Regions from separate parts of the Bacteroides sp. AM23-12 genome, predicted to be linked through region 3. Evidence: riboswitches for the same ligand, from Rfam matches in the RefSeq annotation. Region 3 holds a riboswitch; each other region holds the start of a gene.
The links. Region 3 has a riboswitch for cobalamin ahead of DW640_RS00300 (YncE family protein). Riboswitches for the same ligand answer to the same signal wherever they lie in the genome.
Positions count from the first base shown of each region.

Region 1: another riboswitch for cobalamin. It lies ahead of accC (acetyl-CoA carboxylase biotin carboxylase subunit); the one in region 3 lies ahead of DW640_RS00300 (YncE family protein).
Region 2: another riboswitch for cobalamin. It lies ahead of DW640_RS20425 (DUF5074 domain-containing protein); the one in region 3 lies ahead of DW640_RS00300 (YncE family protein).

Region 1 covers NZ_QTLF01000006.1:50,751-61,604, forward strand. Annotated here, with positions in the region: gene DW640_RS07995 (YeiH family protein) at 461-1,495, shown strand; gene DW640_RS08000 (arylsulfatase) at 1,678-3,180, opposite strand; gene DW640_RS08005 (acyl-CoA carboxylase subunit beta) at 3,343-4,878, opposite strand; gene DW640_RS08010 (acetyl-CoA carboxylase biotin carboxyl carrier protein subunit) at 4,899-5,408, opposite strand; gene accC (acetyl-CoA carboxylase biotin carboxylase subunit) at 5,429-6,940, opposite strand; cobalamin riboswitch at 7,076-7,282, opposite strand; gene DW640_RS08020 (thioredoxin family protein) at 7,475-7,798, shown strand; gene pncB (nicotinate phosphoribosyltransferase) at 8,011-9,180, opposite strand; gene DW640_RS08035 (hypothetical protein) at 9,264-9,536, opposite strand; gene DW640_RS08040 (SDR family NAD(P)-dependent oxidoreductase) at 9,686-10,465, opposite strand; gene DW640_RS08045 (DUF1848 domain-containing protein) at 10,849-10,854, opposite strand, start outside.
Region 2 covers NZ_QTLF01000037.1:29,613-40,466, reverse strand. Annotated here, with positions in the region: gene DW640_RS20450 (hypothetical protein) at 1-1,098, opposite strand, end outside; gene DW640_RS20445 (response regulator transcription factor) at 1,332-2,021, shown strand; gene DW640_RS20440 (cell wall metabolism sensor histidine kinase WalK) at 2,031-3,812, shown strand; gene DW640_RS20435 (ATP-binding protein) at 3,844-5,415, opposite strand; gene DW640_RS20430 (DUF5106 domain-containing protein) at 5,647-6,582, shown strand; cobalamin riboswitch at 7,165-7,370, shown strand; gene DW640_RS20425 (DUF5074 domain-containing protein) at 7,557-8,942, shown strand; gene DW640_RS20420 (DUF5074 domain-containing protein) at 8,963-10,309, shown strand; gene DW640_RS20415 (hypothetical protein) at 10,324-10,854, shown strand, end outside.
Region 3 covers NZ_QTLF01000001.1:83,062-93,915, reverse strand. Annotated here, with positions in the region: gene mutA (methylmalonyl-CoA mutase small subunit) at 1-1,169, opposite strand, end outside; gene DW640_RS00315 (putative transporter) at 1,487-3,151, shown strand; gene DW640_RS00310 (AAA family ATPase) at 3,244-3,879, opposite strand; gene DW640_RS00305 (TonB-dependent receptor) at 4,046-6,100, opposite strand; gene DW640_RS00300 (YncE family protein) at 6,176-7,243, opposite strand; cobalamin riboswitch at 7,422-7,635, opposite strand; cobalamin riboswitch at 8,467-8,677, shown strand; gene DW640_RS24280 (hypothetical protein) at 8,676-8,807, opposite strand; gene DW640_RS00295 (PKD-like domain-containing protein) at 8,839-10,599, shown strand; gene DW640_RS00290 (receptor) at 10,637-10,854, shown strand, end outside.

The DNA.
Region 1 (10,854 bases), on a different contig from region 3:
CATAACAGGAAGATTGCATAGTAGTTTTGTCGTGTTTTATTTTGTGTTTGTGTTGTGACGGTGCTGCGATGTGAATCGGGGTACCGTTTTTTTTGTTAAAAAGTCGTCTTAACTTCATTTTTTTCAGAACTCTTGTGAACAAAATCCGAATGGGTGCGTTATTTATTATGCAAATCACCTGATAAAGCTTCTTATGGGTATGCGAATATAGATAAGTCAAGCAAGATATGCCTCCCCGGCATAACAGGTAAGATTGCATAGTAGTTTTGTCGTGTTTTATTTTGTGTTTGTGTTGTGACGGTGCTGCGATGTGAATCGAGGTGCCGTTTTTTTGTTATAACCGCTTTGGGGTTATAACCAGGGATTATCCGACATAATAAAATTCTGTGATTCAGTCTGCCGGAAAATGTCTTCCTTTGCAAAAAAGAAATAATTAAGTATCACTTAAATCAAATCATTTATGTTCAATGAAAAGAGAAGCAGCATGCTGCACGGTGTCCTGTTGATAGCATTATTTTCTTGTGCTGCATTTTATATTGGCGAGATGTCTTTTGTAAGAAGTATTTCTTTCAGTCCGATGATTGTCGGTATCATTTTGGGTATGCTTTATGCCAATAGTCTGCGAAACCACCTTCCGGAAACGTGGGTGCCGGGTATCCAGTTTTGCTCGAAGAAGATTCTGCGTATCGGTATCATTTTATATGGTTTCAGATTGACTTTTCAGGATGTGATGGCTATCGGGTTGCCGGCTATGCTGATCGATGTGATTATTGTGGCTGTGACTATTTGTGGCGGCATCTATCTTGGTAAGCTGCTGAAGATGGACCGTGGAATCGCATTGCTTACTTCCATCGGAAGTGGAATTTGTGGAGCCGCCGCTATTCTGGGGGCTGAATCGACCATCAAGGCAAAGCCATATAAAACGGCTGTGTCCGTGTCTACTGTCGTGATTTTCGGTACTATTTCCATGTTTCTGTATCCTTTCTTGTACCGGAACGGACTTTGTGCACTGACTCCCGATCAGATGGGGATTTATACGGGGGCTACTCTGCATGAGGTTGCCCATGTAGTAGGTGCCGGAGACGCGATGGGAAACGGTATTTCGGATTCTGCCATCATAGTGAAAATGATTCGTGTGATGATGTTGGTTCCTGTGCTTCTGATTACTACCTATCTGGTGGCGAGAGCGCGGAAAAGACAAGTGCAGAAAGGACAGAAGTTTCAGAAGATTGCGGTGCCCTGGTTTGCAATAGGCTTTATGGGTGTCATCGCTTTCAATTCTTTTGATTTGCTTCCTGCGCAGTTGGTGGCAGGTATTAACACACTGGATACCTTTTTGCTGACAATGGCTATGACGGCACTCGGGACAGAAACAAGCATCGATAAATTCAGAAAGGCCGGAGCCAAACCTTTCGTACTGGCTCTTTTACTTTATGTGTGGCTGGTAGTCGGCGGATATTTCCTTGTGAAGTATCTCACTCCTTATCTGATGTAGGAGAAATCATCAGATGTAAGGGAAAAACGTCTCCTTGCAAAATACTTATTATCACTTTCACCGCAAATTGTACAATCTTAGACGGATAAATTAAGTGTCAGTCACTGAGAACTTCCCATTTTATCTGTATGATAGATACAATTTGTGGCGAAAGTGATGCGTTTCATCCGGGCAGGCTATATTTATCGCTTTTCTTTCGGATAGTTAGGACCGTAAAGCATCGTTTTTTTGCGGACAACCAATTGACCGTCTTTCACAAATTCCTCTCCCCGTTCACTGAGGTGGCGGATCATTTCTGCACGCATGCCTGCCAGCAGCTTTTTATATTTCTTGTCGTTCACAGCATTATGCAGTTCTTTAGGATCTTTGGCAAGGTCAAACAATTGCTCTTCACCTGTATAGAAGTACCAGATATATTTAATCTTTCCGTCGGTCAAGGCACACCAATAGTTGCCATCACTGTAGCAAGTGGCATGTTCCAGATCAATGTATTTGCGCCATTCCGTTTCTGTGCCTTTAGCCAAAGATAGCAGAGAGCGTCCGTCTATGTCGGTGGGAACGGAGGTTCCCGCTATTTCGAGGAAAGTTGGCAGCAGGTCACGAAGTTCTACGGGATTATCCACCTTACCGGGAACGACTTGCGCTTTGGCTGGCCATTTAATAATATAAGGTATGTGCGTAGATCCTTCATACGGGTAAGTCTTCCGCCAGTGGTAGTGATCTCCCATCATATCTCCATGATCGGAAACGAAAATGATAAGGGAATTATCATACATCCCCTTGTCTTTTAAGGTCTGGAGGACACGCCCTATCTGTTCGTCTATGAAAGTGATGTTGGCATAATAATAGCGTTTGGAGTGACGTGCATATTCATTTCCGAAGTTGCCGTAGGGAGCATCTTTGGCTGCTTTTTCGGGGTCCAGTTCTTTAGCGTATTTCCCACACCAGTCACCAATGACGGGATCGGGAACCTGTGCATCCTTATACATGTCGAGAAAGCGTTGAGGCGGGTCGTACGGGCTGTGGGGACGGGCGAAGGAAACTTTCAGAAATAAAGGCTGATTGCCGTTATCATAATTCTGTATCATCTGACAAGCCATTTCACCGGTCCAATAAGTAGGGTGCAGACTTTCTTTCAGTTTATAGGTAGCTGCTCCGTGATCGTTCCATCCGATTCCGGTTTCATCCGGGTTCTTTCCCGGTGCTTGTATTTGAAACCATAAGCGATAGTCACTGATGAAATTCGGATCTTCCCGGCGTCCGCTTTCATCCAGCAGCGTTCCTTCGAAACCGTGTTTGATTCGTTGCGGATGCCAGTGCATTTTTCCGATACCGAAGGTATAATATCCAGCATCTTTCAGCATCTGAGGCATTTCGTGGTTGTACTTGGGGGCAACTTTGCCATATCCTAACAAGCCATGATGCCAGGGAGACTGTCCGGTCAACAGTCCGGCACGGGCAGGGGTACTGCTGGGACACGAAGAATATCCGTTCATAAACAACGTTCCTTCGCTTGCCAAAGCGTCCAGATGGGGGGAGATTACAGATTCATTACCCATGCATCCCATGGCGTCGCCACGTTGCTGATCGGTCATAATTAAGATAATGTGCGGTTGGTTTTGTGCATAGGCCAAAGATGAGCACAATCCGGCCGTGACGGCAAATGTACATTTCAGGTTAATCATATTTTCAGGTTTTTCATAATGTAATACTGCAAAGGTATAAAGTTTTATCTATTTTGCGTGAAAGCATTTCTGCTTTTTATATGAAAAAAGAAACTGTTTCAGAAACAGGTGGGGGCACCTGTACTGAAACAGTCTCTTTTATTATAGGTAATCGCCTATAACTTATAAAGGCATATTTCCATGTTTTTTAGGCGGATTCGTCTGCATCTTGTTCTCTGTCATTTCCAGTGCCTGGATCAGACGTTTGCGGGTTTGTCTCGGATAGATGATTTCATCGATGAATCCTAGTTCGGCAGCTTGGTAGGGAGTGGCAAACTTTTCCTTGTAGGCTTCCAGTTCTTTATCTTTTGTCTCTGCATCCGCTTTGCGGAACAGGATGTTTACCGCACCTTCCGCACCCATGACTGCGATTTCCGCACTCGGATAAGCGAAGTTCACATCTGCACCTGTCTGTTTGGAGTTCATCACAATATACGCGCCACCGTATGCCTTGCGGGTAATGACTGTCAGTTTGGGAACGGTAGCTTCGGCAAACGCATAAACGATTTTAGCACCGTGGCGGATGATACCGTTGTTCTCCTGCGTATATCCGGGAAGAAATCCCGGCACATCTTCGAAAGTAATCAACGGAATGTTGAAACAGTCGCAGAAACGGATGAAGCGGCTTGCCTTGTCGCTGGCGTCAATGTCGAGAACACCGGCAAGGTAGGCCGGCTGATTGGCGACAATACCAACCGAACGGCCTGCCAGACGTGCAAAACCGATGATGATATTCTTTGCGAAGTTAGTCATTACTTCGAAGAAATAGCCGTTATCTACTACCCGTTCGATGATATCCTTCATGTCGTATGGTACATTCGGGTCTGCGGGGACGATGGTGTCGAGTACGGCATCTTCACGGTTGGTCTCGTCAGTACAGTTCTGCTTTTTCGTTTCGTCCATATTATTCTGAGGCAAGAAGGAAAGTAGTTCGCGAATGCTCATCAACAGTTCTTCTTCGGTATTGCACATAAAGTGAGTGACACCGCTTTTGCTGCTGTGTGTCATGGCACCGCCCAGTTCTTCTTTGCTTACCTCTTCGTGAATCACAGTCTTTACCACATCCGGACCTGTCACAAACATGTGACTCTTTTCTTTCACCATAAAGATGAAGTCGGTGAGGGCAGGAGAGTAGCAGGCGCCTCCGGCACACGGACCAAGAATAGCCGAAATCTGAGGAATCACCCCGCTTGCCATTGTGTTCTGATAGAAAATGTCCGCATAGCCGGAAAGGCTTTCAATTCCTTCCTGAATACGTGCACCTCCGGAATCATTCAGCGCAATTATCGGAGCACCGTTCTTCAATGCCAGTTGCTGCACTTTCACAATCTTTTTCGCGTTCGAAGCAGACAGTGAACCTCCGTAGACTGTAAAGTCGTAGGCATAAACAAATACCTGGCGCCCGTCAATCTTTCCGTAACCGGATACGATGCCGTCTCCCGGAATCTTGTTTTTGTCCATGCCATAGTTGGTGCAGCGGTGAACCATCAACTTGTCCAGTTCAACAAAAGTACCTTTGTCGAGCAGCATTTCGATGCGTTCGCGGGCAGTCATCTTTCCGCTTTCGTGTTGCTTTTCAATCTTTTCCACGCCCCCACCGAGGGAAGCGATGCGGTCACGTTCCTGGAACGTGGCGTATGCTTTATTTATTTCTTCCATGATGCAATCCGTTTTTAGTATTATACAATCGGCTCTAATGTTATTAATGTCTGGTCACCGGTGATGTTGTCGCCTTCCTGAACCAGAATTTCCTTGATGCGGCAATCTGAAGTCACTTTGTAGTTGCTCTGCATTTTCATGGCTTCGATGACGATGACGGTATCTCCCGTTTTCATTTCCTGTCCTGCCGTAACAGGGATTTTCACCACCTTTCCCGGCATTGGGGAAGTGATGCGGTCGTTCTGTTCGTCTTCGCCTTTCTTGCGCATACGCAGATACTTTGCCTGGCTGTCCACGATTTCAACATTGAAACTGCTATAATGCGTATTTACCTTATAGCTTTTACCGTTTTCGCGGCGAATCAGTTGTGCGTTTGCGCTGCGACCGTCCATCAGAATATTGCAGGTGCCATTTTCGGCCATCACAACATCTGCTTCAAACGGTTTTCCGTCAATGGTAAGTACCACTTTATTGTCTTCCTTGCTGACGAGCTCTATTTCCGCTACGCGGTCTCCTATATGAATTTCCATAATTGAATGCTGTTTTTAGTTTAGATACGAAGTACACCTTTGTGCAAACCGAATTCTTTCCATTTGCTGATGGGACGGTTGTCCGTTGCGTCACCTCTGTTTTCTTCAAGATTCATCAGATAATCCATGTAGGCAGCAATCATGGCAATGTTTTCGGCACGTTCGCTGGTGCGCATGATGCATTGTTGCAGATGCTCGCCGTTCTTGGTGATAAAGCCTGTGTCGTAATGGCCTTCCACAAAGTCCGGAGTGTCCATGATGGCACGCAGGTAGCTGATGTTGTTCTTTACCCCTGTCAGTTTATACTCATGGAGTACGCGGCGCATCCGTTCGATGGCATATTCGCGGTTAGTAGCCCATACGATCAGTTTGCCGATCATCGGGTCATAATAGATCGGGATTTCATATCCTTCGTAAACGTAACTGTCGATACGAACACCGATTCCGTTCGGTTCTGTAATCTGCTTGATGATTCCCGGGCTCGGCATGAAGTTCATTTCCGTGTCTTCGGCACAAATACGGCATTCGATGGCATGGCCGCGTTGTTGGATATCTTTCTGTTTCAGCTGGAGCACTTGTCCGTCGGCAACTTTGATCTGCTCTTTCACCAAGTCCACTCCGACCACTTCTTCCGTTATCGGATGTTCTACTTGCAGACGGGTGTTCATTTCGAGGAAGTAATAATTGCGATGCTTGTCGACCAAGAACTCAATCGTGCCTGCACCGATATAGTTGACCGCTTTGGCCGCGGCTACCGCCTTTTCACCCATATCTTTACGCAGTTCGGGAGTCACGAAAACCGATGGCGTCTCTTCCACAATCTTCTGGTTGCGGCGCTGTACGGAACATTCGCGTTCGCACAGGTGAATCACGTTTCCGTGTTTGTCACCCAGAATCTGAAATTCAATGTGATGAGGTTCCTCCACGAACTTCTCCAGGTAAACGGTATCGTCGCCAAAAGAAGAAAGTGACTCGCTCTTGGCAGTTGTATAAGCCTCTTCCACCTCTTCCGCACTGTGGATAAGGCGCATACCTTTTCCGCCGCCGCCCATAGATGCTTTCAGCATCACCGGATAACCGATCTTGTTGCAGAGTTCTACGGCTTCTTCCACACTTTTCAGATTCTCCTGTGTGCCGGGAACGACAGGGACCCCTGCCTCGATCATTTTAATACGGGCGGATATCTTGTCGCCCATTGCCTCCATCGTTTCGGGGTCCGGTCCGATAAAAATAATATTTTCTTCCTGACAGCGTCGGGCGAAAGTCGCGTTTTCGGACAGGAAACCATATCCCGGATGAATAGCGTCAGCATGGCATTCCTTTGCCACTTCGATGATTTTTTCTATATTCAGATAACTCTCTTTGGATGCTGCCGGTCCTACGCAATAAGCTTCGTCTGCATAGAGCACGTGCTTCGCGGTCCGGTCTGCTTCGGAGAAAATTGCGATACTCGTTATCTCCATCTCCCGGCAGGAGCGCATCACCCTTATGGCAATTTCACCGCGATTGGCTACTAAGATTTTTTTTATCATACTTTACTCAATTAAGTACATACTTATTTAATGCCTTCCCATCTTCACAGACATAGTCCATCCGACAGAAACACAGTATTTTCTTGATTTGGGGCTTAACAAATGATGTTCTTTCTCCTAACCCACGAGGCAGAAGAACGCTTTACGCGAAGTGGCAGGTCTTCTGACTGACTCTTGTCTTATAGTGCCTTCCCAAAATAACATCAGTGGCGATAAATTAGTTCATTAATAAGACATTGTATAGAGCTTCACAGCAGCGGGACTGTACGGGATTTACACCCGATTCCCTTTTAATCGTCATCCGTTGGACACGGACTCCGAACCATTTCGGGGGGCAAAGATAAATAAATATTGAATACTGTGTTCTGTTTTTGCACGAAAGTTTCAGTTTTGTGCAATGAATACTCCGGCAGATATTTCCTCTCCTTTACTTTTCCAATAGAACTAAATCTCTGTGTATTAATGTTTATGCGTTAAACCTTCCTCTTTTTGTATTGTTAAGACTCCCACTAATTAATTAAAAGGAGAATCGATATGAAAGAAAAGAAAATAGCTCGTGATACGAGAAACAGAGAGAAACTGGCGGGTGATGACTGGGTAATGGCAGAATTTTATGCAACGTGGTGTCCTCACTGCCAGCGTATGCAGCCTTTGATAAAAGAGTTCAAGAAAGAGATGGAAGGGATAGTCGAGGTAGTACAGGTGGACGTAGACGAGGAAAGTGATCTCGCTAATTTCTATACCATTGAATCCACTCCCACATTCATTCTTTTCAGAAAAGGTGAACAGCTCTGGAGACAATCCGGTGAACTGACGCTGGAAAGATTGGGAAGAGCGGTCAAAGAGTTTAAATCTTGAAAAAGTATTAATAAAAAGGGATGTTTTTCTATGAAAGTTTTAAATCGTGTTATAAAACATACTTTTTTATTTGGATAATTTGCTAATAACACAGAAGTACGTATCTTTGCACTGTGTTTTTCATAGTATTAGATTTAAGGTTAACAAAGGTTGGAGCAAGGCGTTGCTCCTTTTTTTATGCCCGTACCCCGGCTTTCTGTTCAGAGCGGTCTTTATTTCGCCAGCCTTAGTTCGTACAGACAAGCCTGTACTTCCTCCGGACTGCCTGTATGTTTTCCCTCGTCATCCGATAGTTTGATGCATTCTCTCCATTCCTGATTGACATTCATTTTGCATTGCGTGAGTTTCATGACAATGTTGGAAGGGGCAAATCCTGTGTCATTCGTTAGATTGGTACCGATTCCGAAGGAACAGCGAATCTTCTCCTTGCAGTATTCCTGAATTTCCAGTGCCTTCGTGAAGTCGAGAGCGTTGCTAAAGACGATTGTTTTGGTAGTGGCATCAATGCCCAGTTCTTTATAGCGGGCTACCAGTTTATCAATAAAATCAAATTCATTGCCAGAATCGCAGCGTACTCCGTCGAATAGCTTGGCCTGCTTGCGGCTGAGATTGCTCAGGAATATTCCTGAAGTATAAGTGTCGGACAGCGCAATGCCCAAATCTCCGTCGTATACATTTACCCAGTTTTCGAGCGCCATATAGTTGGCGTGCTTATATCCGAACTGTGCCCCATGAAACATGAACCACTCATGCGGATGAGTTCCCATCATTTTCATGCCGTACTTCATGGCAAAGTAGCAATTGGAAGTTCCGGTACAGTATTTGGCCGTATCATTCAGACGTTTGATCACCGTCTCCTGCACGTCGATTGAGAATCTTCTCCGCGTGCCGAACTCCGAGAAGCGGAGCTGATGCTGATTGGACAATTCCACTTTCTCCGACAATTTGCAGAGTATCTCGCTCATATCGGGTATGTTGCCGAAAAACTTGTTTTTGATTTCGGATACGATGGCAAGCAGCGGTACTTCATACAGTGTGACTTTATAAAGAAAATCGCTGACTTCAATATGCAGCCGGCCCGTTGTGTCCAGATGAATATCGATCTTGTCCGGATCAAAACGGAAAGAAGACAGCCATTCCCAATAGACTCTCGGAAGAAACCGGCAATTGCGTGTCATGTATTCCAGTTCCTCTTCCGTAAGCCTCAACCGGCTGAGGTTGCTGAATTCGCTTTTGAGCGCTTCCAGAAATTCTTCGGTATATTCAGTTTCGTTTCTGTCATTGAAGCTGAAAGTACCCATTGCGTAAGGGAATAATTTGATATAAGCGTACGAGGTGGTAAACTTATAGAGGTCTGTATCCAGCAGTGTTCTTACAATCATACCGTTTATTCTTTATATGTAAAACGTCGTAAAGTTAGCATTTGTTGGACAATCCTACTGATTAATTGGCAATAATTCCTTCTTTAGTAAGTTAATCCCACTTTTAGGGTGATGGAGTGGTGAGACAGTTCTTCCTTGAATTCGGTATGGAAATATTCATCGGTCCGCTGTTTCAGCGTTTCCAGTTGCTGTATTTCATAGCTTAAGGCAATATTCATTTTTAATTTTTGAGTGAGCTTTACTTGTGCTCCTACAGACGGGGAAAGATAAAATCCGCCATTGGTTTCTTTGGCAGCCGCCAATGAGCCACCAATGTTGCATTCCAGATAGGGAGTAAGTTTCTTTGGTCGCGTCATGAAGAACTGTTTTGGAGTATGTTGAAAGAGAGGGGATGAAAAAGAGAATAAATGGACAGTACATCTGGCTTTATTAGCAAAGAGTAAGATACTTTTTGATAGCCAATCGTTCTTATGATAAAAAGCAGGATGTACTGTCCGGGGTATATTTATGATAATTCAACGGTAGGATTGTGAATGGTTAAGCCGCCGTCTACCACAATCGTCTGTCCAGTGATGTATCGTGCATCGTTGGAGGCCAGGAATGCAATGGTGGCGGCAACGTCTTCGGGTTCTCCCAAATAAGGCGTGGCGCACTGTCCCAGAAATATGTTGCGTACTTCTTCGTTCAGATTGTCCAGTGCGGCAGGGGTAAGAACCAGTCCCGGTGCTACGGCATTGCAGCGGATATTTTTCTTTCCCATTTGGGTGGCGATATATTTAGTCAGATTGATGACACCTGCTTTGCTGGCTCCGTAGAGAGTGCCATTGGCGTCGGCTGTCAGTCCGCTTATAGATGCTACGTTTACGATATTTCCGCCTCCGTGAGTGGTCATGATGGGAATGACCTGCTGAGAAAGATACATCGTGCAGCAAAGGTTCAGATGGAATACTTCGTCGAAGTAATCGATATCCAGCTTTTCAATATTCAGATCACGTTTGGGGTCGGTTCCGCCTACGTTGTTTATAAGTACGTCTATCTGACCGTATTCCTTCATGGCGAAATCAACCAGTTCTTTACAGCTTTGGAGTTCGGTAGCGGAGAAATAGATGGGACGCACGTCGGCCCCTGCTTGAGTGAGTTCGGCGGCAAGCTTGTCGGCCCTTTCCTGCGAATGATCGGCGATGACTACTTTTCCTCCTTCGGAGACGATGCGGCGTGTGGTTGCTTCGCCAATGCCACCGGCAGCACCGGTGATGACGACTACTTTGTTTTCAAATCTTTTCATATATGTTGAGAATTTGATGATTACCTTCCTCTAATTAACAGCTAATGAATGGATTTGTTGTTGCCTGTAAACTCTTATTAATAGGAATCGGCAACAGATTCGAAAACTTTTGCATCTCATCCAGTTTTATGGGTTAAATATTTAAGAAGACTGCTAAATGTTAACATGAAGTTGCTTATTTGTTAATGCGGTTCTGATTCTATTAAACCATGTTATAAGATATCCCGTTTTAGCCGGAAAATTTGGAGATGAGGCAAAAGTCCGTATCTTTGTACTGTGTTTTTCATAGTATTAGATTTAAGGTTAACAAAGATTGGCTGTCTGGGATAGATAGCCTTTTTTTTGCTCTTATGCGAAGGAATTATTTGGAGTCCGGGCGTGATTCAGAA
Region 2 (10,854 bases), on a different contig from region 3:
TTTGTACTTTTTGTTGGCGTACTGTTTGGATTTCTCGAAAGTGAGCAGTGACATTTCGTTCTGCGATTTGCCGACCATGGTAGAGTCCAGTTGTTCATCCGGGAAGAAGTCGTCGAGGTCTACATCACCGATCATCGTCGTTTCGAGGAAGTTCATGTCCTTATGAGAGTTGTCGGTGTAGTATCCTACGAACATATGCCCCGGTGTACGTACCAGTATCGGTTCGATATTGATAGCCCGAAGGAGCGAAGCGAACAGTACGCTGCCGTCCACACAGTTGATCTGCGACGATTCCAGCGCATCGTCAAAGGTGCGGACGCGTTGCGAGAAAACGACATTGCTCGAAAGGCTCGTATTGGATACGGAACTGTAGCGGAACTTACGTTTCTGTAAGATGTTCCAAAGTGCGTACACCTGCTTGTCTACCGCACCTTTGGCCGTGCTCTGGTAGCCCAGGAAACGATTCACGATGCGGGTATTCAGCGCTTCACGAAGCAGCTGGTCGATCATCGGATTCTCTTCGTTGACGTATGCGGCAAAAAAGATACTGGTATCGTAAAACTTCGTCCCGTTCGCCACATAACCCAACAGGCATTCATTGACGCTACGCACCGAAAACGTACGTACCCGTTGTCCCAAGTCTTTCCCGTTCATCTCCACTTTTACGGCTACGCTCACCGGTTCCGCCTGTGCGTTATTCTTCAGTGCCTCGTAATTCCAGATGATATCGGGATAAATAGTATATTCCGTCCTCGGCTTGTTCAGCACAAATTCCGACACGGAACGGGAAAAGAAAGGGGTCTCGGCAACCTCTATCCGCACTCGGCTGTAAGCAGTCCTTGACTTCACCCGAACGGCGATGCACGATTTCGGATTTCCGAGACAGGTAGAATCCGAAGGAGTAATCACCTGCGCGTCCGTAGTGGCTACCGACAGGATGGCCGACGGAAAGATATTTCCTCCCAGATCGTCTACGATCTCAAAGCCGGAATTAAAAGAAGTATATTTAAAGACGGAGATTCCCCCGATGAGAAGAAGCAGTACAATCACCCCTCCTACCACTTCGCGTCTATATCGTTTCAAGTCTATTTTTATCATGATCTGCAAACTGTGTATTTATTATCCTATCGCTACACAAAGATAACAAATAACAGACGGTTTTTCCTCGCATATCCCATAAAAACTTTCAAATATCATCCCGATGCCCGCATTCAGCGGAATGTAATACGATTGTAATATTTGTTTCATCCGCCCGTAACAAAGTCTTCTCATCTTTGTCCCGAAATAAAAAAAAGCTTAACTTTGTCATATCACATTAATACATATATCATATGAACGATTACCGTATTTTAGTTGTCGACGATGAAGAAGACCTCTGTGAGATTCTGAAATTCAATCTTGAAAACGAAGGTTATGAAGTGGATACCACCAACTCCGCCGAAGAGGCTCTGAAGATGGATATCAGCAGTTACCACCTGATTCTTCTGGACGTGATGATGGGGGAAATCTCCGGTTTCAAGATGGCAAACATGCTGAAGAAAGACAAGAAAACAGCCAGAGTGCCCATCATCTTCATCACAGCCAAAGATACCGAAAACGATACCGTAACAGGCTTCAATCTGGGAGCGGACGATTATATCTCCAAGCCTTTCTCCCTGCGCGAAGTGATCGCCCGTGTGAAAGCCGTACTGAGGCGTACCGCCACGATGGAGACGGAAAAGGCGCCCGAACGCCTGACTTACCAGTCACTCGTGATCGACATCACCAAGAAGAAGGTAAGCATAGACGACGAAGAAGTGCAGCTGACGAAGAAAGAATTTGAGATACTGCTTCTGCTGGTGCAGAACAAAGGACGCGTCTTCTCCCGTGAAGACATTCTGGCACGCATCTGGAGCGACGAAGTATACGTACTCGATCGTACCATTGATGTGAATATCACCCGTTTACGGAAGAAAATTGGCGAATATGGCAAGTGCATCGTTACCCGCCTGGGATACGGATACTGCTTTGAAGCCGAATAATCAAGAAGTATGAATCTACCTGTCAAGCAAAAACATTTCCTCTCTTTCAGCCGGAAGTTATTCCTTTCGGTGATCTCGCTGTTTCTGGTATTTGCCTTTTGTTTCATCGCCTACCAGTATCAACGCGAAAGAGAATATAAAGTCGAGTTACTCAACACACAGCTCCAGAACTATAACAGCCGCTTGTACGAACGGCTGAACAGTAATCCCGCCATCGAAGAAACGACTGAAAAGTATATCCGCGACCACGCATTGGAGGACTTGCGCGTCACACTGATCGACTTGCAGGGAAATGTGATCTATGACAGTTATCAGACTACCGACCAGCAACTGGAGAACCATCTCAACCGCCCCGAAGTTCAGAAAGCCTTGAAAGACGGAACCGGTTTTGACGTACGCCGCACCTCGGAGACCACCGGGCTACCGTATTTCTATTCGGCAACCCGCTACGGAGATTATATCATCCGCTCGGCACTGCCATATAATGTAAGCCTCATCAATAATCTGCAGGCAGACCCGCATTACTTATGGTTTACGGTCATTGTGTCGCTGTTGCTCATGGTGATCTTCTACAAATTCACCAACAAACTGGGAACTTCTATCAGCCAGCTCCGCGAGTTTGCCATGCGTGCAGACCGTAACGAACCGATAGAGATGGCGATGCAGTCCGCTTTTCCGCATAATGAGCTGGGAGAGATTTCGCAGCACATCATCCAGATATACAAGCGTCTGCACGAAACGAAAGAGGCACTCTACATCGAACGCGAGAAACTGATTACCCATCTTCAGATTTCGCATGAAGGGCTGGGCATATTCACCAAAGACAAAAAAGAGATTCTGGTCAACAACCTCTTTACTCAATACAGTAACCTGATTTCGGACTCTAACCTGGAAACGACAGAGGAAGTATTCGCCATCAGCGAACTGAAAGACATCATTCATTTCATCAACAAGAACCAGCAGCAACGCTCGCGGGGAAAAGACGAAAAGCGTATGTCCGTCACAATCAACAAAAACGGACGCACCTTTATCGTGGAATGTATCATCTTTCAGGACGCCAGCTTCGAGATTTCGATCAATGACGTCACGCAGGAAGAAGAGCAGGTACGTCTGAAGCGCCAATTAACCCAGAACATTGCCCATGAACTGAAAACTCCCGTAAGCAGTATCCAAGGTTATCTGGAAACGATTGTCAATAACGAGAATATCTCACGTGACAAGATAAATACGTTCCTCGAACGGTGCTACGCACAAAGCAATCGCCTCAGCCGGCTGCTACGCGACATATCCGTACTGACCCGCATGGACGAAGCCGCCAACATGATAGACATGGAGCGGGTAGACATCAGCGTACTGGTAGGGAACATCATCAATGAAGTTTCTCTGGAACTGGAAGAAAAGCACATTAGCATCGTGGATTCACTAAAGAAGGGTATCCAGATCAAAGGCAATTACTCTCTGCTCTACTCCATCTTCCGTAACCTGATGGACAATGCCATCGCATACGCCGGAACCAATATTCAGATAAACATCAACTGTTTCCGTGAAGATGAGAATTACTATTATTTCAGCTTCGCAGATACGGGTATCGGTGTCTCTCCGGAACATCTGAACCGCCTTTTCGAACGTTTCTACCGGGTGGACAAAGGGCGTTCACGCAAACTCGGCGGAACCGGTTTAGGGCTTGCCATCGTAAAGAATGCTGTGATCATACACGGAGGAAACATTTCTGCCAAGAATAATCAAGGCGGCGGACTGGAATTTGTCTTCACGCTGGCGAAAGAGAAATAAACAGCTTGGTTTTTCTTTATTCACAGTGCAGTCAAACAATCAGCCAATCTCCCAGATTCCGTTTCCCGGCATCAAAGGACACACCGACTTTCACCAGTCGTCTGCCATCCACAGTGTAGGGCAAAAGGTAACCTTTTTCATCAATCTGCTTCAGAGCGTCTTCGGCGGTGCCGGTGAGTTTAAATTCGAACACATAGATGTAGTCCGCAGTCTTTACTACTGCGTCGGCACGACCGATAGCGGTACGGACTTCCGCTTGCGTGAATTGCCCCATGAGTTTGAAGACGAGATAGAATACAACTTGATAATGACGTTCCGTTTTCTCGTTCAGTTCGTAAGGAAAATCAGCGAAGAAACAGGACAGACGAGTGAGGAAAGCTTCCGTTTCGCCCGTTTCCAGTTCATGCACAAACTTCCCGATATAAAAGGTGGTATCGGTGGATGCGACAGGGGTATAGAAAGGGGCGACAAAATTGAGGAAACCATATTTCACCTCTTCGTTAGGAAACCCCAGCGTATATGTACGAAAACGTTGGTCGAACGACTTTATAGTCAGGTATCCGCTTTGATAAATCATCGGAACAGGATTGGAGATATTCGCCCTGTCGTCACTCAATGAAGCAGAAGAGACTTCAATACCGTCCAATTCGCGAAGGTCAAAATTTGTCTTCTTTAGGATCTCTACCAGAAAAGTAGGCGTTCCGCTGGCAAACCAATAGTCACCGAAACGCGACTTAGCAAGGGCATTGAGCACACTGAAAGGATTGAACATGGGAGTAAATCCTTTCTCAGGAGTGAAGCGGTAACCGTCATACTGGCGGGTGAGTTGCTCTACGGCTTCGCCATAATTGGTTTCAGTCTGGAGAGCCAGTTCTTGCAATTCAGGCACAAAAACGGTTTCGATTTCCGCACGTGTCATGCCGCAAAGGGTGTTGTACTCAAGGTCAAAGCTGATATCATTCAACTGGTTAAGCGTGCTGAAAATGCCCATCTGCGCAAACTTCGTTACTCCGGTGATAAAGACAAACTGAAGATAAGGGTCAGCATCTTTGAGTACAGTATAGAAAGCGGTCAGCGTTTTACGGAAGTCTTCTTGCAAATCAGGTTTATCGAATGTCTGAAGCATGGGTTTGTCATATTCGTCTACGAGTACGACCACACGGCGTCCGGTCTGTTCGTATGCACGTCGGATAATGGTAATGAAGCGTCCGGAGTAGGTCATTGTGCCTTTATCTACTCCATACATCTCTTCCCAACTTTCCAGTTGCAGTTCAAGCATTCTTTCCAATCGTTCCCTACTGTCATATTTCTCAGCATTCAAGCTTAGGTGCAACACCGGGTATTCGAACCAGTTCTGCTCCAATTTCTCGATAGCGAGTCCTTCGAAAAGTTCTTTCTTCCCCTTGAAATAAGCTTCAAGCGTGGAAAGCAACAGGCTCTTCCCGAAACGCCGGGGACGACTGAGGAAATAAGGCTTCCCTTTCGTTACGAGACGATAGACCAGTTCTGTTTTATCGACATAAAGATATCCTTCCGAGCGAAGAAATTCGAAACTTTGTATCCCTATCGGGAGCTTACGGAGCGTTTTAACAGGTGCGTTCATATCAGCTTTTATTAAAAAATAACCAATGCTACGGGCAAAGATAACAAATTCGATGCAGATTCCACCCGAAGGGAAGAGATTATTTAGCCCTATTCACACAAAGTCGGCTGTATCGATAAAAAATACGAAGCCGCATATCCAGTTTTCAAAACTTACCGGAATATCGGTATGTTTTTTCACATAGTTTTCATACCTTTGCTTCCGAAAGTAAGTTTAAACCAACCAATTGTCATGAAAACAAACATAAGCCTTATACTCATTCTGTGCCTTCTTCTTGGCGCCTGTAAAAACGGGAATGCTTCAAGTCAAAGCAAAAGCGAAACACCGCAAGATACCATTAAGGCTATTAAGATGCCCGCCATCCCGCAAATGATGACAGCACCGGAACAACGGGCCGACTTTCTGGCCAAGCATTATTGGGACAATGTAAACTTTGCCGACACCAACTATATCCACCATCCGGAAGTAACGGAACAAGCGTGGGCAGATTATTGCGACTTGCTGAACCACGTACCGCTTGAAACAGCCCAACAAGCCATGCGCAATGTAATCGACCGGACCAATGTGGACAAGAAGGTGTTTACATATATCACCGACCTGGCGGACAAGTATCTGTATGATCCCAACTCCCCCATGCGTAACGAAGAATTTTATATACCGGTATTGGAAGCAATGATAGCCTCTCCTGTATTGAACGAAACAGAGAAGATACGTCCCCAGGCCCGTCTTAAGCTGGCTCAGAAAAACCGTATCGGAACCAAAGCGCTCAACTTTACTTATACCCTGGCCTCCGGAGCACAAGGTTCATTATATCAGTTGAAAGCGGAATATCTTCTGTTATTTATCAATAACCCCGGCTGTCAGGCATGCACAGAAACCATAGAAGGTCTGAAAAACGCTCCCATCATCAACCAGCTTTTACAGGAAAAGAAGTTGGTACTTCTCTCCATCTACCCCGATGAGGAACTGGACGAGTGGAAAAAGCATCTGAGCGAATTTCCCAATGAATGGATTAACGGATATGACAAGAAGTTCACTATCAAAGAAGAACAGGTCTATGACTTAAAGGCTATCCCGACTCTATATCTGTTGGATAAAGACAAGACTGTATTGCTTAAAGATGCCACCGCACCAGCCATTGAAGCATATCTAATGCAGCATCAATAGTTAACATGTAGTTCCAATATCAGTTCCAACCGTTGAAACAAAATGTTTCTGCCGCTCGGAACTAAAGTTTCATCCGCTTGAAACCAAAGTTTCTTCAGTTTGAAACTAAAGTTTCCTCTGCTTGAAACTAGAGTTTCATCCGCTTGAAACCGTTGGTTTCAACGCTTTGGAACTTTCTAAAGCAACTATCAATTAGAGTAACTTGACTGCATGACCGGAGTAACCCAACCGCATTAGTTGCTCCAATTCACCCGTTCTTTCAAGAAGCATTAACTCATTTATTGGCTACTAATAGATGAGTTATCAGCCTTTAATACCTGATTTCTCAATTATTAATAGTTGATATGCCAATCTTTAATAGTTGACGTATCAGACGTTAACATCCTACAAATCAACCTATAACACTACAAAACGTCACGTCATCCGATGCACCGGAGTGAGAGCAACCATTTGCTCTCATACCTGCCACCACACTTGCTACCACGCTTGAAACAGCGATGAATAAAGGGATACGCAGGAATTGTTAGAGCATGAGAGCAAAACTGCTGTTATTTTCTTTTTGGTAGAAACAAATAAACTATATATCTTTGTCCCCGCATTGGTTTGCGACTCTCATCACGAGGGAAGCGATTAAAAGGGAATCAGGTGTAAATCCTGAACAGTCCCGCTGCTGTAAGTTCCATAGATATGTTGCGAGCAATCTACTCAAAGCCACTGGAAAGAAAATTCCGGGAAGGCGCCCGCAACAGGAATAAGTCAGAAGACCTGCCATGTAAAATCCGTTTCACTGCTTTCGAGGAAAAAGCGTTGAATCTAATGACCCGGACATCCGTCTATCATTTCATTCATCACTCTGATTCAGAGAAAGTATGTACAAACTAATAGACTCTGCCAAGTTTATTATGTGTGTCCGGTCGAAGCGATTTCGCCCGGACACTTTGATGGACATATTTTATTTACTTAATATACAAAACATGAATTGTAAAAAGCTATTCAAAACGTTATTATTTATAATAACAACGCTTGTTATTGTGTCTTGCTCGAAAGACGATTGTGACCTGGACCACATTGACAAACTACAAGGATTACCAGCTCTGAAAGCCGGCACTTTCCCCGAAGAGGATTTGACACTCAATGTCGGAGAACAATATGTATATGCCCCTAAGGCAAGTAGTCCGCTGGATATATACTATCAATGGTATCAGAATGGAGAAGATATGTCGACCGCCCCTTCATTCACATTCAACGCCGAACATCCCGGCCGTTCCAAAGTTATTTTAGAACTCAGCAATGACTTGGGAAAAGTGACATTAGAAAATAAAGTGATGGTTCCGGGAGCGGATTACTCCAAAGGATGTCTGATTATCAATGAGGGATGGTTCGGACACGGATCCGGAAGTATTTCATTCTATAATTATGAGAAGAACAGCATTGAACACTGGTGCTATAAGAATCAGAATTTCGGAGATGTGCTGGGAGTTACCTCACAATCGGCTACTTTGTGGAATGGGAAGTTGTATGTCTGTTCAAAAGAAGATAATCAGTTGGTGGTGATGGATCCTAAAACTCTGTATGCTGAAAATAGCTGTGGCAAACTAGCTAATTATCAAGCTTATGAGTTTATCGGTTTGAATGACGATTATGGAATAATTACTCATGGAGGATATTTCAGCCGTATCAATTTAAAAACGTTTGAAACAATTACACTGGTATCGGTAGGAAATACGTATACCGGAACAGGTAGCGGAATCGCTTATAACGGAAAACTCATATTAAATGTGAACTCCTCCGGGTGGGGAAGTCCTAAAGTGTATACCATAGACATTGCAGAATTATGCTCACCCGATCTCAAGCCTACAGACAAAGTCGCATTCCAGGAATTAGATATTACAACCTATGGTGGTACTCGCTTTGTACAATGTAAAGATGGAAATATCTATACTGTAGAAACGACCAAAGACGGTAAAAACAATCTGGTAAGAATCAATGCTGATTTTTCTCTGGAAAAGGTTGCAATGCGTGACGATTATTCTCCCTCCTCGTTCGGTGCTTACAGAGAAGCCAGTTTCTGCGGCACTCCTGAAGGAATATTCTACTACATCGCAGGAGGAAAGATATACAAAGCCACTTTTGACGATCCCGCCCCTGAGGAGACACTGACCGAATACACCAAAGAAGGTTACGGATTCTATGGCGCAGGCATCCGCGTCAATCCAAAGACCAACGAATTACTGGCCATGTACCTGACCGGAGACTATCAGAAAAATCTTCTGGTAAGATTCAACGCCGCCACAGGAGAAAAGATATCAGAAATAGCATACGATGGCTATTATTTCCCGGCTACATTCATTTTTAACTAATAACAAGACTCTGAAACAAGATGAATAAACTATATACCACTTTATTAATAGCCTGCCTTGCAGCAGGTTTTACCGCCTGTAACGACGACGATTGCGAAGATTTGCACCTCGGCAATCTGGCACATTATCCGAACGTACTGAAAGGAACTTTCCCGACAGAAAGCCAAGTGTTGGAATTAGGAGAAACGTTGGAGATTACTCCGGAACTGCTTAATCCGGAAGGAGCCACCTATTCATGGCTGGTCAATGGAAAAGAGTATTCTACCGAACCGACCTTTAGTTACAAAATAGACAATCCATGTCGCGCGGACCTGTCATGTATCATCAAGAATAAATACGGAAAAGTAGAAATGAGCACAAGTTTCAGCTCTAACCACAACTTTTCCAAAGGATTCTTCTACGTAGCAGACGGAACATTCAATTTCTATGATACCGAAAAGAAAACTGCTTATCAAGATTGTTATGCTTCTTTAAATGCAGGAAAAACTTTGGGAATTGGTAACTACGACTCTGCAAATATCATTCACAGCAACGGAAAGTTCTATCTGCTTGTGGGCACCAGCACATCGAACCGAGATCATTTCTACATTGTCGACGCCAAGACTCTTTATTACGAAAACTCCGCTGTAGTAGGCGCAAACCTAAGCGGTCTGACCATTCTGAACGAACAATATGGATTAGTGACAGGAGATGGCATACGTCGTATTGACCTAAAATCACTTAACAATGTCAGGATCAAGAATGAGCGTCTGCTTTGTTTCTATAATAGCATAATCTACAATGGCAAAGTGCTGAGCAATGACACTTATAAAGATGAGTCCAAAGTGAAGTATTACGATGTAAACGAGCTAATCGCAGCTAAAGAAGGAGAAGCTCCTGCCGTTACAGAGCTAGATATCATTCAAAAACAGAAAATCAATTTTGTACTGGCTAAAGACGGTAATGTTTATACTCTTGAATCGGCTGATAACGGATGTAATATCGTAAAAATAAAGAATGACTTTACTTTAGAAAAAGTCTTTGCAAACTTCCAGCCGGCCAAGGGACCGTATCATTCAAGTCCGACCATAGGCATGGTAGCATCCGAAACAGAGAATATTATTTATCTGGTATCGACCGACGGAGCTATATATAAATATATTTTAGGCGATTCAGACTCTCTCAAAGCACCTTTCATTGCCGCAGAATCAGGAGTTTCAATTACTGCTCCATTGCAGCTGAACCAACAAAGCGGAGAACTCTATGTAACTTATACCGAAGAACGGAAAGATGAATCTAAAATCGTCGTTTACAGCAAAGACGGAAAAGTTCTCCACACAGTAGACTGTGGTGAGAGCGTTCCTTCACAAATATTATTCAATAACTAAACTAACATAGAAAAATGAAAAGATATTGGTATCTGATGGCTATAGCAGCCACTCTTTTGGCTTCCTGCAACAAAGATGAGGAAGAAACGGAAATTCAAGGATTCAAAGTGCTGGAATATCGTCCGGCACCAGGGCAGTTTATCAATGAAGGCTTCGACTGCCAGACAATGGAAGAAGCAAACGCTTATGCAGAAGAGCGCTTCAACAAGAAACTCTACGTCTCACTGGGATCTTTCGGCGGATACATCACCATTAAAATGCCGAAAGAAATAAAGAACCGCAAAGGATACGACTTCGGTATTATCGGCAATCCCTTCTCCGGAAGTTCCGAACCGGGCATCGTATGGGTATCCGAAGACGCTAATGGCAACGGAAAAGCAGACGACGTATGGTACGAGCTGAAAGGAAGTGACGAACCGGAACGCGACTATTCCGTCACTTACCACAGACCGGATGCAGCCGGAGATATCCCTTGGGAAGACAGTAAAGGAGAAAGCGGAGTCATCAAGTATCTCCCTCAATATCACGATCAGATGTATTATCCG
Region 3 (10,854 bases):
GCAGCCGGGTCTATCACTTTATCAAAATGAGATTCTTCTTTCAGTAGCAACTGCTGGTTACGTGCAAGGCGTTCAGAGAATTCATCCGGAGTCGAATAGGTCTTATCGAACGGAACGACTGTCATTGAATCCACACCTGCCAATGCAGCACTCATCGCTTCAGTCTGTGTACGAAGCAAGTTCACATGAGCGTCAAACAAAGTAAGATTGAAAGTGGAAGTTTCGGCATGAACCGCCATCTTCGCAGCACAACGACATTCTCCATTAGCCCCCTTATTATCGCAATCACGCAAGCATTCAGGATGGTAAGAAGCTACAATGTTTGCCCACAGCATACGTGCTGCACGGAATTTTGCAATTTCAAGGAAGTAGTTGGAACTGATACCGAAGTTGAACTTAATTTTCTTGGCTACTGTAGCAGCAGGGATACCTGCGTCTGTCAGCTGGTTCATGTATTCATTACCCCATGCCAATGCATAGCCCAGTTCCTGAGAAATGTAAGCTCCGGCATTGTTCAGCGAGATTGCATTTACATTCAGTACACGATAGAAAGGAAGCGGTTGGATAGCTTCGATCAGGGCTTTGGCAGTTTGAACCATATCGCCTTTTTCTTTACCGCGAGTCAGCATCTTGTTAAAGAAGTCATAATTGACAGAACCTCTCAGTTTCTTCACATCATAATCCTTCTTCTGGAAATAAGCTACCAGCAGACCGGCCAATTCAACCACATGTCCCTGACAAGTAGAGAAGTTCAGTTCTACACATTCAGCCTGAATATCATTCAACAGTGTTTCAATGTATTCCGCATTGAGTTCCTTTGCTTTTACGTGGAAAGAAAGTGAGTCAACACCTTTGTTCAGAATATCCAGTGCTTTGGCATTGGCTTCCTTCGGGCATTCTACTTTGATTTCCTGACGAACCAACCACTCATTATTGTTCTTCTTGGTTCCTCTCAGATAAGGAAATTCTCCGGGAAGTGCATCTGTAGTTTTCAAACCCTCCAGATCTTCCATCCGGTAGAAAGGTTTCACTTTGAACCCTTCGTTTGTCTTCCAAACGAGCTTCTTCTCAAAATCAGCACCTTTCAAGTCGGCTGTAACCTTCTCCATCCATTGTTCGGTGGAGACAGGAGAAAAGTCTGAGAAGAGTTTTTCTTTTTTGTCTGCCATAGTTTATTTAAAATTAAAACAAGAATTAATATTGTCTTTATTTTTATTTGTCTCTTTCTAAATGTCAGTCGTTCGACTTGCAAATATAATTAATAAGTTCGAACGATTCTTCTTTTTAGAAAAAATTCGCACTACAGGTTACAGAGAGAAAATGAAGAATGATAAACTAAGAATGAAGAATCTCCGTGCAACTTAAGGCTAAACGAAGCAAATTCTTCATTCTTCATTTTTAGTTCTCCTTTTATTTGATTAGCTCCGATGTAATGAGTAATTTTGCACCCGTTTTTAGAAGAACATTATAAAAACTACTAATATTTATGGATTGGTTACAAAGTTTATTGTGGGACCCTAGCTCTGTGGCACACATTGTATTCCTCTACGCTTTTGTAGTGGCAGCCGGTGTGTATCTCGGTAAAATAAAGATATTCGGAGTATCTTTGGGAGTCACTTTTGTTTTGTTTGCCGGCATCCTAATGGGACATTTCGGCTTCACAGCCGATACACACATCCTACATTTCATCCGTGAATTCGGATTGATCTTGTTCGTATTCTGTATCGGTCTTCAGGTGGGGCCATCGTTCTTCTCTTCTTTCAAAAAGGGGGGAATGACATTGAACCTGTTGGCTGTAGGCATCGTAGTGTTAAATATTGCTGTTGCATTGGGGCTTTATTACCTCTGGAACGGTCGTGTGGAATTGCCGATGATGGTGGGTATCCTCTATGGAGCTGTGACGAACACTCCGGGACTTGGTGCCGCCAATGAGGCCCTGAACCAGTTGAGCTACAACGGACCGCAGATTGCACTGGGTTATGCCTGTGCGTATCCGCTGGGTGTGGTAGGTATTATCGGTTCTATCATCGCTATCCGTTACATCTTCCGCGTCAATATGACCAAAGAGGAAGAGAGCCTGAAAACTCAGAGCGGAGACGCGCACCACAAGCCGCATATGATGAGCCTTGAGGTACGCAATGAGTCTATCAGCGGAAAAACACTGATTGAAATCAAAGAATTTCTGGGACGTAAGTTTGTTTGCTCCCGTATCCGTCACGAAGGACACGTAAGTATTCCGAATCATGAGACGATATTCAATATGGGCGACCAGTTGTTTATTGTTTGTTCGGAAGAAGATGCTCCCGCCATCACCGTATTTATCGGAAAAGAAGTGGAACTGGACTGGGAGAAGCAAGATCTTCCGATGGTTTCCCGCCGTATTCTGGTTACTAAACCGGAAATTAACGGAAAAACGCTCGGTTCCATGCACTTCCGTAGTATGTATGGTGTCAACGTGACCCGTGTCAACCGTTCCGGTATGGACCTGTTCGCTGATCCGAACCTGATATTACAGGTAGGTGACCGCGTAATGGTAGTAGGTCAGCAAGATGCGGTAGAGCGTGTAGCTGGTGTTTTGGGTAACCAACTGAAACGTTTGGACACACCGAATATCGTTACTATCTTCGTAGGTATCTTCTTAGGTATTCTTTTAGGAAGTCTCCCGATTGCATTCCCCGGTATGCCGACTCCTCTGAAATTAGGTTTGGCCGGCGGTCCGCTGGTGGTAGCTATCCTGATCGGACGTTTCGGACACAAACTTCATTTGGTGACTTACACCACAATGAGTGCCAACCTGATGCTGCGTGAAATCGGTATTGTGCTATTCCTTGCCAGTGTAGGCATAGATGCGGGTGCCAATTTTGTGCAAACAGTTGTAGAAGGCGACGGCTTACTGTATGTAGGCTGTGGTTTCCTGATCACTGTCATCCCGTTGCTTATCATCGGTGCAATTGCAAGACTATATTATAAGGTAAACTACTTCACTCTGATGGGATTGATAGCCGGTAGTAATACGGACCCTCCCGCATTGGCTTATGCCAATCAGGTGACATCCAGTGATGCACCGGCAGTAGGATATTCTACTGTTTATCCATTATCTATGTTCCTTCGTATCCTAACGGGACAGATGATATTACTGGCGATGATGTAAAGCGAACTAATTTAATTAATAAATAAAGCCGACCAAATTCAGAAAGAATTTAGCCGGCTTTATTATTATCGGGATTTTGTTTTCTTTTTCAATTACATTCCAATCTGTAGTTTTTTAGCCACAAACTCTTCCACAAACCGCACCGTCTCCTCAATCCCCAAAGAAGAGGAATCAACACACAAATGATAAGTAGCCGCTGCTCCCCATGTTTTATAACTGTAGTAATTATAATACTCCGAACGTCTCTTATCCGCTTTTTCTATCATCTCTTCCGCCGCCTCCTCATCAATACGATGCATCTGACACAACCGTGCGATACGATCTTCTTTAGTAGCCGAGATAAAGACATTTGCACAACGGGGATGTTCCCGTAAAATATAGTCGGCACAACGTCCGACGAACACACAGGATTTCTCTGCCGCCAGACGACGGATAACATCACTCTGCACCTTAAATAAAGCATCATTGCTCAGACAGTTGGTACATGGCATTGCCCCTTCACTGATGAAAGGAAAACGCATACCGAACAGTCCGCCGATAATGCCTTGCGAGGCTTTTTCATCAGCTTTTTCGAAGAACTCCTTACATAAGCCGCTCTCTTCGGAAGCCAGATTGATCAGTTCCTTATCATAAAAGTCGATTCCCAAACGGGCAGCCAACTTCTCTCCTATTTCTTTTCCGCCGCTACCTAACTGGCGACCGATATTGATAACATAATTACCGCTCATAGTACATTTTGTTTTATGGTTTGATAGCAAACATACGACTTTTTTCTAAAAGATGCACCATTATACAAAAGTTATATTTAAAAGAAACAATCGGAAAGCATCCTTTTTTCATATATACTCTGCCAATAATACATCTACATGGCACAGGAGTCCGGCTATCACCCACCTATTTTTTCTTCTTGCCCCACTTGGGAGTTATACCGATAAAGAACTCGAAGTTAATTCCCGGCATCGGACGGGATAATACCGAAAGATACTCTTCGTCAAAGAGATTATTGACTGTCCCTTTTAAGGATAAATCTGCCCAACGGAGTGAGAATCCTTTTTCAAGGGTCACGTTGCTCATGAGATAGGGTGGAAGATGTCCCGTATAGGATACAGCATTACTCGTCATTGTATAACGTTCGCTATAGTAACACCATTTATAAAGAAGCCCCCAACTGCGATATGTCAGCCTGCCTGATAACGTAGCTGAATATTCGGGTATGTATGGTAACTGCTTCCCTACTGACTGGTCAGCCTTGCTCGTAGGTTCACCTTCATTAATAGAAGGAGTCCACGCAAATGTTCCATTTAATCCAAGCTTCCATGCTTTATCAATTGCAACTGCATAATCAGCCTGTACTTCCACGCCATAGGCGTGTACTTTTTTAAGATTAACGGGGGAATAAAATCCCTTCGACGTAGGTAGCCAAATAATCCAGTCGTTTATATGTTGATCGAACCAGGAAGCCGAACCGGATAATGTATAAACATTATCCTTATCCACAGAAAAGGACAGCCCCGTTTCGTAAGTAAATCCACTTTCATTATTCAATGCCGGATTGCCACCCGGCAAAAAATAAAGGTCATTCAATGTCGGAAAACGATAATTACGGGTAATAGAAGCCTTTGCCATTATATTGCCTCTTTTAGAAAGAACATAATCTACAAAAAAGGCAGGAATAACCGGTGCCCATTTAGTCCCGAACATCTCTCCCCGCAGGACCAATGACATACCCAACCGATTGACCGGCTGCCATTTCAATGAGACATTACCCGACAACTCAATACGTCCTTTATCAAAATAAACAATAGAATCATTCTTCCTTCCCTGACCATACTTATCGTTCTTATTATCATCTTTATTCAGATCTTTATCCAAACTATTCACCAAATGCTGATGAGCCGACACACCCGCCGTCAAAAGGAGTTTATCTGAGAAAAAATACTCTCCATCCAACTGCCCGTAGAAAGTATTGACTTTACTACGTGAACGGGTCATTGTAGCCATTATACCATTTCCCAAATCCCGCTTATAGTCGTACGCCAACCATGTATGCACATAACCTCCCCTTGCCGATACTTTCCAGTTTTCACGCGTATGATCCCATGATAAAACACTTCGCAGTGTATGTTCCCGTTGTCGGTTCTCGAAATCCATAAGATCACCCTGATCGGTCGTCAGTAATGCCAGTTCACGGTTAGAATCAGTATACCACGCATTCAGTCCGAAGCGATCACCTTTACCCGTATTGTAATATACCTCCTGTAAAATGTGCAGATCTTTGTATGCACCACTACGATTACGTTCTATGGGATAATACTGTTCGATTATATTATATTTATCATCATAAATATTCTCTTTCTTATCATGATTACGATATTTATAATCATTGGGCGACGACTGATAGACCGCCCGCGTCGAGATCTGCCAATGTTTATCTCCATACTTCAATTGCAGAAACTCATCGAAGGTACTAAATGAACCGATACCTTGAACATATTGCATTCCGAAGCCTTCTTGATGAGCAGGCACTGTAGATAATTTCACCAATCCTCCCAAACCACCACCAGCCATATTCACCGATGAAGTGCCATGCAGCAAAGAAGCGTCATCTATAAAATAAGATGGAATCATCGAAAAGTCAGTCATCCCCAACATTGGATTGTTGATACGCATACCGTTCCATGTTACCTGTGTATGCGAAGCAGACGTTCCCCGAAATGATACAGTAGAAAGCGTGGCACGTCCGTAGCTTTTTACAAAAATAGAAGAATTGAAAGTGAGTATATCCGCCATTGACAAGGCTATATTCTCCTTAAGCACAAGTGAATCAAATCTGGTCTGCTGTACGCCTATATCTTTCATCGGGCGCTTTCCTAAAATTTCCACTTCACGAATGACAATTCCCTTTTCCGCCCAATTCTTATTGTCGCTGCTGTGTTGTTGTCCACTCATTATAGATGGAAGTAATAAAAGAACTCCTACAAACTGCACTAATAATATATTTCTCCTCATATTCTTCTCTACCGATTACTTCCAACAAAATGCTCCGGGAATAATCCCTACATAAAACTCATCCACAAGTTCCCCATCTTTCGTATAGCGATAAATCATCCCCTGTTGCTGATAGTCAATAGCATCAGCCACATAGACATCTCCATTCTTCGGACTAACCGTCAGACCATAATACTTCGTATCACGATACTTGAGGAAAGGACGTACGGGGACACGCTCCGCATCAACAGACATACGCCAAATATCTTTGTTAATCCAGTAAAGTTCATCACCCGCACCATTAAGCTGTACTTCCGAAGGAGCATCTCCCAACTGAAACTTAAATTGTTTCTCTATCTTGAATGTTTCGGCATCAATGCAATAAAGCGATGGCTCCTCATACCCGTATGGACTTCCTTTATACCCTCCATCAGTAATCGTCCACATCTTGAAGTTCTTATCCATAACGAGAGAAGTAGGTTGTATACCTACAGTAAGCTGATCTACCACCTTGTCCGTTGTAGTATCTATCTTTAATATACGATTCTGATAAGACCAGCAATTTACATACACATATTTGCCATATTGTACCATCTGTTCTGTTGAGCCTGTTTCCATCGTCATATCCGGACATTCGATATATCCGGTTATCTGATAAGTTTTGGGATTGACAATGAAAATACGATAATCCCAAATCTGTGTGACATAGGCTTTTTCGTCCGAAATAAAATGAATGTAGCGTGGAGAAGTAAGTCCCGTAATGCGTCCCACTTCCTTAAATGTATTAATATCAATGGCAAAAATGACGTGAGAGTTGTTTACTACCACCCAACCGACATCATTACGAATAGTCATTGACTGTGCTACATCTCCCAACTTCATCGCATTAGCCCGATAGAATACTTCATTTTCTACCGTTTTCGTTTCCGGGTCATAATAAGATAAGGTAGCATTACCATACTGAAAGTTCCCTTCATTGGTAATGAAAAGACCGTCTCCCGTAGCTGAGAAATCCTCCATCTCACCATAATCCCATTTCATACAACCGATAAAAGCCGTCAGACAGAAGACAATAAATAAAACAGATAGTAAAATTCGTTTCATAATTAAAAGTGAGAAAAGGTTATTAACTAACTTGTCGCATCACTCATTAGACATCTGCCAGCAAATTATAATTTGCGACAAACATCAAACATAGCATTTGTACCGACCGGTTGAATGAGGAATCAATTGAATATAGGAATGAACTATACCAGTTGATTTCTACCCGAAACCCGCGGGTATAAATCTGCAGCGGCAAGGCAGGTCTTCTGACTCGTCCCCGTTTATCACGCCTTCCCAGTGATGTCACCAGTGGCAAAGAATGTGATAAACTCATCTCCCGAAAGAGAGGACTTACAGCAGCAGGTACTGTCCCGGATTTACACCGGATTCCCTTTTCATCGTTTTGGAAGGTTAGACAATTCCAAATACGAACCTTGCGGGTGCAAAGATACTATAATTATATTTCACGCCTCACTTCTCCCCTGTCTTTTTTATCAAGAACAAAAGATTAAAGACTTCTTCAAATTAGCACATTATGAGCAAGCAGATGAAAAAGAGAAAAGTTTGCCCTCTGTTCCTTCCTATCTTTCGGATAAAAACCGGATGACTCATCAAAAAGAGGAGGAATTTCTATTTTCACAAAAGCGGCTTAATATCAAAACCATCAATTTTCAATCATTTTAGCCTAGATTACAAGAATATGCAAGCAACAGCAAACAAAAGAAACTATATCTACGACATTTTATCATAAACTAAGCATCCATATCAAAAGAGCAAACAGCACAAAAAAGCATAATAACGTACAAAATAAGATTGCTTCTTAACCGAATTAACATTGCTTTATAAGCAAACTAAGATTGGTTTTAAACCAAACTGACCTTCCTTTAAAACCAAACCCGCCTTCCTTTAAAAGAAAATCAACCTACTTGGTCGGCAAAAGCTGCATATATAACCATTTTTCCTGCATAACGGCCTCCGCTTTCCGCATATTCTTGCATATAAGTAATCCATTTTTCTCCTATTTCAAGTATTTAGCTTCTATTTTCCCAATAGAAAATCTTAAAAACAGAACATTTGGAGATGGTGTCACTATACCATCGGCATAGTGACACTATCCTGCAAGTATGGTGACACTATCAGAGAGAGATAGTGTCACCATATCCAATTCCTCCTTTCCCACCCCCGACAACGTAATAAAAATTAATTAGTTAAAATAGACATATTATATAAAAAGATAACTATCTTTGCGGTCAAGAAGTTGGTTCTTCGTTGCTATAATAAGTTGTATTTCATTCGATTAAGATATAACAAAAGCTATCGAAGATTAAAAGGGAATGCCGTGTGAATCGGCAACAGTATCCGCTGCTGTATTTTCCCGTACTGCCCTTGAAGGACAGTACAGTTTGTAGCAATTTGTCACTGGAAATTTTCTCTGGGAAGGCGCTGCAAATAAGGGAATAAGTCAGAAGACCTACCTCCTTTCGGTTGGATTTTACTCCTGCGGCATACGGGAGGTAGTTCGTTGTCTTTTTCCACAGGCGCTTACCATGTGCGGACGGAAGAGGCTTCTTCTATATTTATACTTACCGGGATACTGACTGCCCAGCGTAAAATCCATTATCATTCCTGTTTGCAAACTAATTAAAAGTATGCTTATGATAAATGGATTTTTAAAAACAATCGCTAGCTTATTAATGCTATGTACTGTCGTGTCTTTCGCCTCCTGCCGGAACGACGGTGATGATGAAGAATTGGGTGGCGGGACAACAGGTCAACCACCGGTAATTACCTTCGACAACGGTACGGGAATCTACACAGTAAAGATTATGAAAAGCATCACAATCACTCCCCTAGTGAACGATGCCACCGATCCTGTATATACATGGAAAGACGAGAAAGGTAAAATAGTATGTACAGACCTCTCATACACCTATTCACCTAAAGCGGAAGGAGAAGTCTATTTCAAATTCCGCGTGGACGCCAAGAATGGTTATGCCGAAGAAGAACTGCGGGTAGATGTAGTGGAAAAAATGATACCTTCCGTATCATTGATTCCCGCCTACTCTACCTATATGGGAAAGAGCGTAACCCTCGAATCTTCCGTAAATTTCACTGAAGGAGCAAAGTACGAATGGGTGTCCATTGACGAAAGCGGTAAAACCAAAGAAACGGTCGGAACCGAAGCTACCTATACGTTTACCCCCACCGAAGAAGGACAATTCAGTTTCAAACTTACGGTTACCAACGAAGACGGTAGCGGGAATGCGTCGACTTCCGTACTGGTATCACCTGAGCCAGTGATGAATATAACCTTCAGCAGTAATCAACTAACCGTCCCCAAAGGTCGTGCTGCCTGTATAGCTCCCGTCATTACGGATACAACAACCCATGCAACCTACGTGTGGGAAGTAGACGAAGTAATGCAACAGGGAGAAACTGGCCCCACTTTTACCTTCACTCCACCAACAGCCGGAAGCTATGTGGTAAAAGTAACCGGAACAGATGGCGACATAATAAAAAGTGCTATCCAGACCGTAGTCTGCCTGCCGTCTGATGAAGCCAAATACTACCGCGCACCGTCAGCTGGTAGTTCGGACAGTAAAGTGAAAGTATACCACCTACGCCCTGCTCCGGGACAATTCATAGCACAGATTTCCGGACAGACCGAAGAAGAAGCCTGTCGTTACGCTGAGACTCGCATGAATGTACAAAACAATTATGTGTCTCTGGGTGCATGGGGAGGATATATCATCGTGGGATTCGACCACAGCGTATACAACAAACCCGATGTTAGCAGCAACGGAGGATATGACTTCGCTATCATAGGCAATCCCTTCGACGGTAGTTCCGAACCGGGTATCGTCTACGTCATGCAGGACGAAAACGGAGACGGACTGCCCAATGACACTTGGTACGAACTACGTGGCAGCGAAACCGGAAAGGCGGAAACCTATCAACACTATGCCGTCACTTACTACCGCCCGCCTACACACAATATGCCCCTGCAATGGATCGACAACCGGGGAAACTCCGGCTCCATCGACCTCAATCCTAACTTCCCGCTATGGATAAAGGAAAACAACTATACTTTATACGGTACCCGCCTGAAGCGAAATACAACCCGGACACCGGGCGGAATCTGGCGCAATGAATCCTATCCGTGGGGATATGCGGACAACTGGGGAGAAGACATTCTCGCCGAGGGCGACAATCACGATGCCGCACCCGTAGGCAACGCCTTCAAGATAGAAAACGCCATGTATCCCGACGGCACTCCGGTCAAGTTGCAATACATCGACTTCATCAAGGTGCAGACCGGCATACAATCCGTAGCGGGAGCCATCGGAGAGTTGTCCACCGAAGTATTCGGCTTCGTCGATTATAAGATGAGCGAAGCTCCTTCAAAGATAGATTAATAATCATTCATTATAAATTCACTTAATTTTTTAGACAATGAGAAAAGTAAATTACTGGAAAACCCTGTTAGTGGTTTTATGTACCGGATGCATCTTTGCAGCATGTGGCGACGACGACGATGAAAACCCGTTCACCGGAGTAGACAACAACTTCCTTAGTTTTTCACTGGAAAGCAATGAAAACGTATGGAAAGCGACGATTATAGACAATGAGATCACCGTAACGGTTCCCGAAGGAACTTCGCTCGATGGCGC